Regions from separate parts of the Polaribacter sp. SA4-12 genome, predicted to be linked through region 2. Evidence: riboswitches for the same ligand, from Rfam matches in the RefSeq annotation. Region 2 holds a riboswitch; the other holds the start of a gene.
The links. Region 2 has a riboswitch for cobalamin ahead of nrdG (anaerobic ribonucleoside-triphosphate reductase activating protein). Riboswitches for the same ligand answer to the same signal wherever they lie in the genome.

Region 1: another riboswitch for cobalamin. It lies ahead of BTO07_RS01500 (TonB-dependent receptor domain-containing protein); the one in region 2 lies ahead of nrdG (anaerobic ribonucleoside-triphosphate reductase activating protein).

Annotation. Positions count from the first base shown of each region.
Region 1 covers NZ_CP019334.1:339,840-344,524, reverse strand. The annotation lists gene BTO07_RS01500 (TonB-dependent receptor domain-containing protein) at 1-1,281, opposite strand, end outside; cobalamin riboswitch at 1,312-1,528, opposite strand; gene BTO07_RS01495 (bifunctional adenosylcobinamide kinase/adenosylcobinamide-phosphate guanylyltransferase) at 1,900-2,403, shown strand; gene cobT (nicotinate-nucleotide--dimethylbenzimidazole phosphoribosyltransferase) at 2,407-3,444, shown strand; gene BTO07_RS01485 (adenosylcobinamide-GDP ribazoletransferase) at 3,449-4,216, shown strand; gene cobC (alpha-ribazole phosphatase) at 4,201-4,685, shown strand, end outside.
Region 2 covers NZ_CP019334.1:1,106,419-1,111,103, forward strand. The annotation lists gene BTO07_RS04815 (hypothetical protein) at 1-505, opposite strand, end outside; gene BTO07_RS04820 (RNA polymerase sigma factor) at 489-1,046, opposite strand; gene meaB (methylmalonyl Co-A mutase-associated GTPase MeaB) at 1,137-2,204, shown strand; cobalamin riboswitch at 2,408-2,607, shown strand; gene nrdG (anaerobic ribonucleoside-triphosphate reductase activating protein) at 2,725-3,174, shown strand; gene nrdD (anaerobic ribonucleoside-triphosphate reductase) at 3,181-4,685, shown strand, end outside.

The sequences.
Region 1 (4,685 bases), 770 kb from region 2:
AATTAAATTTACGTTTCCTTGACCTGGCCAATACAAATCATTGTAAGTTGGTACTCTATAATTTTTAGAGGCATTCGCTCTCAAAGAAATATTTTTAAGCACCTTGGCTTTCATCCCTAAAGAATAACTATTAGGAACATTATAATCAGAATTAAAGTCTTTTCTCACCTTTAAATCAAAGAAAACTGTATTTAAAATATTTTGATTATAGATAAATGATTGTGAAAACTGTCTTCTATTTTTTTCTCTAATTTGATCTGTTTTACCAAAAACAGATTCATACTCAGAATAGGATGTTATCTTCGCATTTATTGATGAAATTTTATAAGCTACATCATAATTAATCAAATAACGTTTCGATTTTCCAAAATTAAAATCATCTACTAATTTATTATCAAAAAACTGATATTCTTGCGTTAAAAAAGCTAATTTCAATTCGTGATTAAACTTATTATTCTGATAATTATACACTAGGAGATTTCTATTATTGAAATCTTTGTATTTATCATTTGCTCCTGATGGATTTGGTAACTCTCCAGAAAACAAACGTTTACCCACATAACTTGTACTATAAAATTTAAGTTGTGATTTTGGATTAAACTTATAAGCTAACCCAATACTCATATTGAAGTTATTATATGCACCATTAAAGTTTTTTAAATCGGTACCTAATAATTTATAATCATTTTCAGATTCATTATAAGACATTCCTAATTTTAAGGCTAACTTTTCTGTAGATAATTTAAACTTATATAAAGTATTATAAGTGCTAAAACTACCTATTGAACCCACAAATTGATTCACAATTACTTTCTTAGACTTGTATAATAATTGATCATTTAAATGGATTGTACCACCAACAGCACCAGAACCATACTCAATACTTCCTCCTCCGCTTCTAACATCAATCGCATCAAATAAACTAACAGTTAATGAGTTAAAACCTGTTTGACCATTATTAACAGAATTTATATTTATCCCGTTCCAAATAACAGCTGTATTAGAAGAACTTGTACCTCTAAAACTAGCTGTACTTGTACCTCCAGAGCCATATTCTTTTAAATAAATTAAAGAGTTAAAACGTAAAAGTGAAGTAAATGATTCTGTATTTTTAGTGATAATAGAATCGTTTAATACCTGAATTTTATATCCTTTAGAGTTTTCTATTTTTTTATCAGCAACAACAATAATTTCTTTCAAAACTGTTCTTATAGAATCGTTTTGAGCCAAAATAGCATGTGTAATAACAAAAAAAGTTGTAAAAAGTAAGTGTTTCTTCATAATCCATTTAACCTTTATCCCGAAAGTTTTAATTGTTTAAAAATCGAGGCAGGTCTCCTGGCTTGCTTTATGTTATTATACCTTCCCAACATATATGTCAGTGGTAAAAGAGCTAATAACATCTTCTAATGAAGTGCTGAAATAAATTCAGCATAAACTTACAGTTGCGGGAACAGCTTCGGTATTTAACCGAATTCCCTTTTAATTTGTTCTCAGAAAGAACAAAACCCTAATTTTCTGCAAATGTAGATTATTTTAATAATTAAAAACCACTATTTTTAAATTTATATGCTAATTATTTAACTATTTTTAACAGTTCTGAATAAATCATTTTAGAGAAACATTGTATTCAATTTAATAAAGTATTCGCAGAAGATTATTTGAGCAGAAAAAACCTGTATTCTAACTTACAACGATAAGAACTTATTTTATCTAAAAAGTAATTCCACTATAATTTCTTATAAATCGATATCACAAACCCTTTAGTTTCCCTTTAAACCAAAAGAGAAAAAATCATTTTTAAGTATTTTTAAATCAATAGTTTTACATAGTAATTAAAATATCCTTTACTTTTTAAAGAAATGTTTCTAACCTTTGCATTTATATATTTTTAAAATTATGATTCATTATATTTCTGGAGGAGAACGTTCTGGCAAAAGTAGTTTTGCTCAAAAAATGGCGGAAGACATTTCTAAAAATCCTTATTATTTGGCAACTTCTAGAATTTGGGACGAAGACTTTAAAGCAAGAGTAAAAAGACATATTTCTGATAGAGATGAACGCTGGACAACCATTGAAGAAGAAAAAAATATTAGTGCAGTTATTCCTGATAAAGCAACTGTAGTTATAGACTGTGTTACTTTGTGGCTAACAAATTTTTATGTTGACACAAAATATGATATTGAAGAATGTTTAAAACTAGCCAAAATAGAAATAGAAAAATTAGTAGAAATAGATGCCAACATCATCATTATTTCTAACGAAATAGGCATGGGATTACATGCTACAACCGAATCTGGTAGAAAGTTTACAGAACTACAAGGTTGGGTAAATCAATTTATTGCAAACAAAGCCAACAAAGCCACTTTTATGGTTTCTGGATTACCTCTAAAATTAAAATAAAACATGACTTCAACAATTAAACCTCTTTGTAAAGAAATACAAATAGCACTTCAAAAAAAAATAGATTTTAAAACAAAACCTTTAGGTTCTTTAGGACTTTTAGAAACTATTGCAATTAAAATAGGAAGCATACAAAACACACTAACTCCAAAAATTACAGAACCAACAATTGTTGTGTTTGCAGGAGATCATGGAATTACAAAAACGAAAGGTGTAAGCCCATATCCACAAGAAGTAACACAACAAATGGTGTTCAATTTTTTAAATGGTGGCGCAGCAATTAATGTTTTTTGCAAACAAAATAGTATCAATTTAAAAATTGTTGATGCCGGTGTAAATGTCGATTTTGATCAAAATAATGAATTAATTTCAGCAAAAATTGCAAAGGGAACAAAGGATTTTTCTTTAGAAAAAGCCATGACAACTGAGCAATGTAATTCAACCTTAGAAAAAGGAAAAGAAATTGTAAATACATTGTTTCATAAAAACTGTAATACGATTGGTTTTGGTGAAATGGGAATTGGAAATACTTCTTCTGCTGCACTTTTAATGAGTTATTTTACAGCAATTAATATTGAAGATTGTGTTGGAAAAGGAACTGGATTAGATGATAAAGGTCTTCAACAAAAAAAGACAATTTTAAAAGAGGTTTACCAAAAACATATAAAAAATATAGACTCGCCAACAGAAGCACTCGCAACTTTTGGTGGTTTCGAAATTGTAATGATTGCTGGCGCTATTTTAGAAGCTGCTGCTTTAAAAATGACTATTTTAATAGATGGTTTTATTGTTACATCTGCATTATTAGCGGCAAATGCTATTGATAAAAATGTATTAGATTATTGTGTTTTTACGCATACATCTGGTGAACAAGGACATCAAAAAGTATTAGATTTTCTAAAGGTAAAACCTGTTTTAAATTTAGGTTTACGTTTGGGAGAAGGTACTGGTGCTGCAGTTGCATTTCCTATTATAAAATCTTCTGTTCAATTTTTAAATGAAATGGCAACTTTTGAAAGTGCTAATGTAAGTGAAGCTTAAATCTATGAAAAAAGAAATCCATTATTTTTTAACTGCAATACTTTTCTTTACAAGGATACCTTGTCCTAAATGGGTAAATCATTCGTCAGAAACACTAAATAAAAGTAATAGATATTTTTCTTTAGTTGGTATTTTAGTAGGATCAATTGCTGCTCTTGTTTATTACATATCAACGTTTCTTTTTACTATAGAAATTGCTATTGCATTAAGTATGATTGCTTCTGTTTGGACAACCGGAGCTTTTCATGAAGATGGTTTTGCAGATAGTTGCGATGGTTTTGGTGGTGGTTGGACCAAAGAAAAAATTTTAATAATAATGAAAGATTCTAGATTAGGAACTTTTGGTGTTATTGGGTTATTTTCTATTCTGATTTTAAAATTTTTAGCAATAGAAGCATTAAGCGTTTCTACTATAAATATTCCACTCCTTATTATTTCTGGTCATGCAATTAGTCGTTTTATAGCTACTATCCTACTCTACACACATCCTTATGTTAGAGATATTGATAGTTCTAAAATAAAACCAACAACAACTCAAATGAGTCCAAAATCTTTAGCAATTTCTTTCTTTTTTGGAATTTTACCACTTTTATTTTTTAAAAATTATTGGGTTTTTCTAAGCCTTTTACCATTATTAATATCGTATTGGTATTTAGGAGGCTTTTTTAAGAAATGGATTGGTGGTCAAACTGGTGATTGTGCTGGTGCTTTACAGCAAGTTGCTGAAGTTGTTTTTTATCTTTTTATACTTGTTTTATGGAAATTATACTAATTAGACACACAACTCCTAAAATAGCAAAAGGAATTTGTTATGGACAGGCTGACCTTGATATTACTGATACTTTTTTAGAGGAAATAAAACCTATTATTAAGGAGGTATCTGTAAATAATGATGAAATCATTTACTATAGTAGTCCACTTAAAAGATGTAAAAAACTAGCAGAAAAGCTTTCAAATAAAGTCATTTTTGATGATCGCCTAAAAGAGTTAGATTTTGGAGATTGGGAGTTACAAAATTGGAACGATATCAATAAAGAAGAATTAGATCATTGGATGAATAACTTTGTAAAGGTCGCCACTACAAATGGAGAATCTTATTTAGATTTACATGCCAGAACTACTGATTTCTTATTAGATATAGCCAAACAAAAGCATAAAAAAGTTGTTATTATAACGCATGCTGGTGTTATTAGAAGCTTATATTCTTTTATCAAAAAAACTTCATTAGAAAAATCCTTTGA
Region 2 (4,685 bases):
GTTTTAACAGCTGTAAGCGTAATTGTAAATTACTAATCAATGCATCTATTATTGAATCATTAACCCCATTTGTATTGAGCTCTAGCGTTAACGATTTGTAATTTTTGGTGAGTTCTGCTATTTTAAATAAATAACCATCAACGATTTCTTTATTCTCCTCAGTTAAATCTAACTGACTAATTTCTAAATCGATACTCTTTATATAATATGTCTCTATGGTTTGAAATTCCGGAGAAATACTACCTAAACTAATTTCCTTTTGTACAGAACTTGTTTCAACATCTTTTATATTCGTTGCATTTTCTGTTGGATAAAATTTAATAGCCAAACTAATTAACAACACAATCGAAGCTGCTACAGACAACCATTTATAATTTTTCTTTTTGGTTTTTTGTTGATGCATTTCTGACTGTAATAAAGCTTCAAACTTATTAGAATGATTTGCAGATAATTCTACATTTTCTTCCTGATAACCTTTTAATGAATTTCTAATATCTTGCTGCATAACTCGTATTTTTTAATGCTTCTTTCAGTATTTTTTTCCCTCTTAATAAATGTGTTCGAGAAGTAGTTTCTGTAATTTTTAAAACTTCCGATATTTCTTGATGATCATAGCCTTCCAACAAATAAAGCGTTAAAACCAATCTATATTTCTCTTTTAAACCGTTAATCTCTTCTACAATTCCTTCAATTGAAATATCACTATCAACATTCCAATCATCTTCATCTGCTTTTGCAATTACTTCTTCATTTATAGAAACCAATTCCAGTTTATTTTTCTTTAATTGATCTATACTTTGGTTGATCACAATTCTTTTTAACCAAGCCCCAAAAGCGACTTCATTTTTATAATTTTCGATATTCTTAAACGCCTTTATAAAAGCATCTTGCATAACATCTTCTGCTACAAATTTGTCTTTTACATATCTAAAAGCGACCAAGAACATTGCCTTGCAATACAAATTATACAACTGCATTTGTGCTTTGCTGCAGTCTTTTTTGCATTGGTCAATAATTGGTTGATGTAGTTGTTTGGTTGATCTCATTAAAACTTTCTTACACTAAAGACGATACATTTTTGGTTATGTTGCAAAATGCAAAATATTTATGATTAAATTTACATATTAACTTTTACAATGGATAAAAAATCATCAGCATTACATGAAAAAGAAGGTGTTTCTCAACCAGAAACAACCAGTAAATCTGCTGCAGAAAAAATAAAATTAAACAGAGCTAAACAAAGTTCTGTAGACACTTTTGTTTCTCAAATTTTAGAAGGAAACATTACTTTTTTGAGTCGTGCTATTACTTTGGTAGAAAGTACAAACCCAAAACATCAACAAAAAGCTAACGAAATTTTAGAACGTTGTTTGCCTTATGCTAATAATTCTGTAAGAATAGGAATTACAGGAGTTCCTGGTGTTGGAAAAAGTACGTTTATAGAATCTTTTGGAAAGCATTTAACTAGCCAAGGAAAAAAAATAGCCGTTTTAGCGGTAGATCCAAGTAGCTCTGTAAATAAAGGTTCTATTTTAGGTGATAAAACAAGAATGGAAGAATTAGTAACTGATAAAAATGCTTTTATTAGACCTTCTCCTTCTGGAACTTCTTTAGGTGGTGTTGCACAAAAAACACGCGAAAGTATTATACTTTGTGAAGCTGCTGGTTTTGATACGATAATTATAGAAACTGTTGGTGTTGGGCAGTCTGAAATCGTTGTTCATTCTATGGTAGATTTCTTTTTATTATTAAAATTAGCTGGCGCTGGTGATGAGTTACAAGGCATTAAACGCGGAATTATAGAAATGGCAGATGCTATTGTTATTAATAAAGCAGATGGCGATAATGAGAAAAATGCTAAAATTGCCAAAGTAGCATTTAATAGAGCATTACATCTTTATCCTATAAAAGAAAGTAAATGGCAACCAAAAGTACTTACTGCAAGCGCGTTACATAATTCTGGAATCTCAGAAATTGATACAATGATTACTGATTATATTGCATCAACAAAAGAAAATAATTATTTCATCAAAAAAAGAAATACTCAAAATAAATATTGGCTTTTAGCAACTATTGAACAACAATTAAAAGATAATTTTTATAAAAACCCGAAAATTAAGGATGCTTTGGCAAAAGAAATAAATAATTTAGAAAACGGAAAAACAACACCTTTTAATGCTGCTAAAAAGCTGTTAGAATTGTAATTAAGTTTACTTTTAAATTAATAATTCGCTTCTAAATTAACTTCAGACTTAAACTACGTAATTAAGTTTTAAAACAACTCAAAACCATTATACACATTAGGTTTTTGAAACTAAAAACACCACATATTTAACACTAAAATAATGTGTTCATAAGTTTCTTAACAAGTTATTCTAAACTACAGACATACGAGCTAAATGATTTCTAAATTTGAATAGAATTTGGTTTTAATAACAATATCAATTGTTAAAATTAAAAGGGAAATAGGTGAAAAACCTATACTGTTCCCGCAGCTGTGAGCTCTATTAAAAGTTTTTCATTCTTTGTCACTGTTTATTATTTTATAAATGGGAAGACGTAAAATCTGGAGTAAGTCAGAAGACCTGCCAATTTCAAATTAGTCAAACTTTCGGGATAAAAGTTATGGCACGATGTATCTACTTAATTTTTGGGTTATCGTACCTTTTTGACACATTATTAACCATCAATAAGTAGGTCTTATTGATTATAATATTCGTGAAAATGAATTATTCTAACATCCAGATTGTTCTCCAAGAAGTTCCTGGTGAAATCAGTATTTGTTTTAGTATTTGTGGTTGTCAAATTCGTTGTAAAGGCTGTCATTCTCCCTTTCTTTGGAAAGAAGAAAACGGACAACAACTCTCTACAAAAACATACCAAGAAACATTAAAAAAATACAAAGGCTTTGCAAGTTGTGTTTTATTTATGGGAGGAGAATGGCATCAAAAAGAGCTAAGTCATCACCTTAAATACGCCCAAAAAGAAGGATATAAAACCTGCCTTTATTCTGGTAGAGATTCCATTGATAAAAATCTCCTAAAACACCTTACTTGGGCTAAAACCGGAAAATGGAACGCTAAAAAAGGAGGTTTAGAAACCCATAAAACAAATCAGCAATTTATAGAAGTACAAACAAATACTATTTTAAATCATTTATTCCTAAAAAACTAATGCCCTATGATTAGATTAACTCAGAAACAAATAGATCAAAAAATTGATTTTATTGACAATTACATTAATGCTAACAATGCTGCTGATGGTTCTAAATTAGATGCCAATGCTAATGTTTCCTCAAAAAATATTGCAACTATGGAAGCTGAATTAAATAAAGACATTAATGTTCAAGTGAATAGGCAATTAGTAAAAAATAAAATTGAACAATTGTTCGATAAAGACTTGGCTAACGAATATGTGAGACAGATTGAGGCTCATGAAATTTATGTACATGATGAAACATCTTTAAAACCTTATTGTGTTTCTATTAGTATGTATCCGTTTTTATTTGATGGACTTACAAAACTTGGTGGAGAAAGCAGAGCTCCTCAACATTTAGAGAGTTATTGTGGTGAATTTGTAAATCTTGTTTTTGCGGTAAGTTCTCAATTTGCAGGTGCTTTGGCAACGGTAGAGTTTTTATTGTACTTCGATTATTTTGCAAGAAAAGATTTTGGAAATGATTATTTAAACACGAATACAAAAACAGTTTCTAACCACTTACAACATGCCGTTTATGCTATTAATCAGCCTGCTGCTGCAAGAGGTTACCAATCTGTATTTTGGAATATTTCTCTTTATGATGAAAAGTATTTTGATAGTTTGTTTGGTGAATTTGTTTTTCCTGATATGTCAAAACCTGAATGGGAAAGTCTTAAAAAACTGCAACAATTCTTTATGAAATGGTTCAACAAAGAAAGAGAAAAAGCAGTATTAACTTTTCCTGTTGTTACTGCTGCAATGTTAGTAAAAGATGGCAAGCCTGTGGATACTGAATTTGCAGATATGTGCGCTACTGAATTAAGCGAAGGAAATTCATTTTTTATATATCAATCTGAAAGTGCAGATAGTTTAGCTTCTTGCTGTAGATTAAGAAATGAAATTAGCGATAATACGTTTAGTTATTCACTTGGTGCTGGTGGAGTTTCAACAGGTTCTATTAACGTGATTACATTAAATATGAATCGCATAATTCAGCAAGGAAAAAACCTTAAATGTGAAATAATTAAAATTCAGAAATACCAAATTGCTTACCGAAAATTAATTGAAGAATATAAAGATGCAGGAATGCTTCCTGTTTACGATGCTGGTTTTATATCACTTGACAAACAATTTTTAACCATCGGAATTAATGGAATGGTAGAAGCTGCAGAAAGCCAAGGAATAAAAGCAGAAAATAGTACTCTTTATAAATACTTTGTTGCAAAACAATTAAAGGTAATTTATGATGCTAATAAAGAAGCGAAAGCAAAATATGGTTACATGTTTAACACAGAGTTTGTACCCGCAGAAAATTTAGGCGTTAAAAATGCGAAATGGGATAAAGAAGATGGCTTATTTGTACCTAGAGATTGTTATAATTCTTATTTCTACCCTGTAGAAAGTACTTCGGTAAACACTTTAGATAAAATAATTTTACATGGTACAGATATTATTAAATATTTAGACGGTGGTTCTGCGCTTCATTT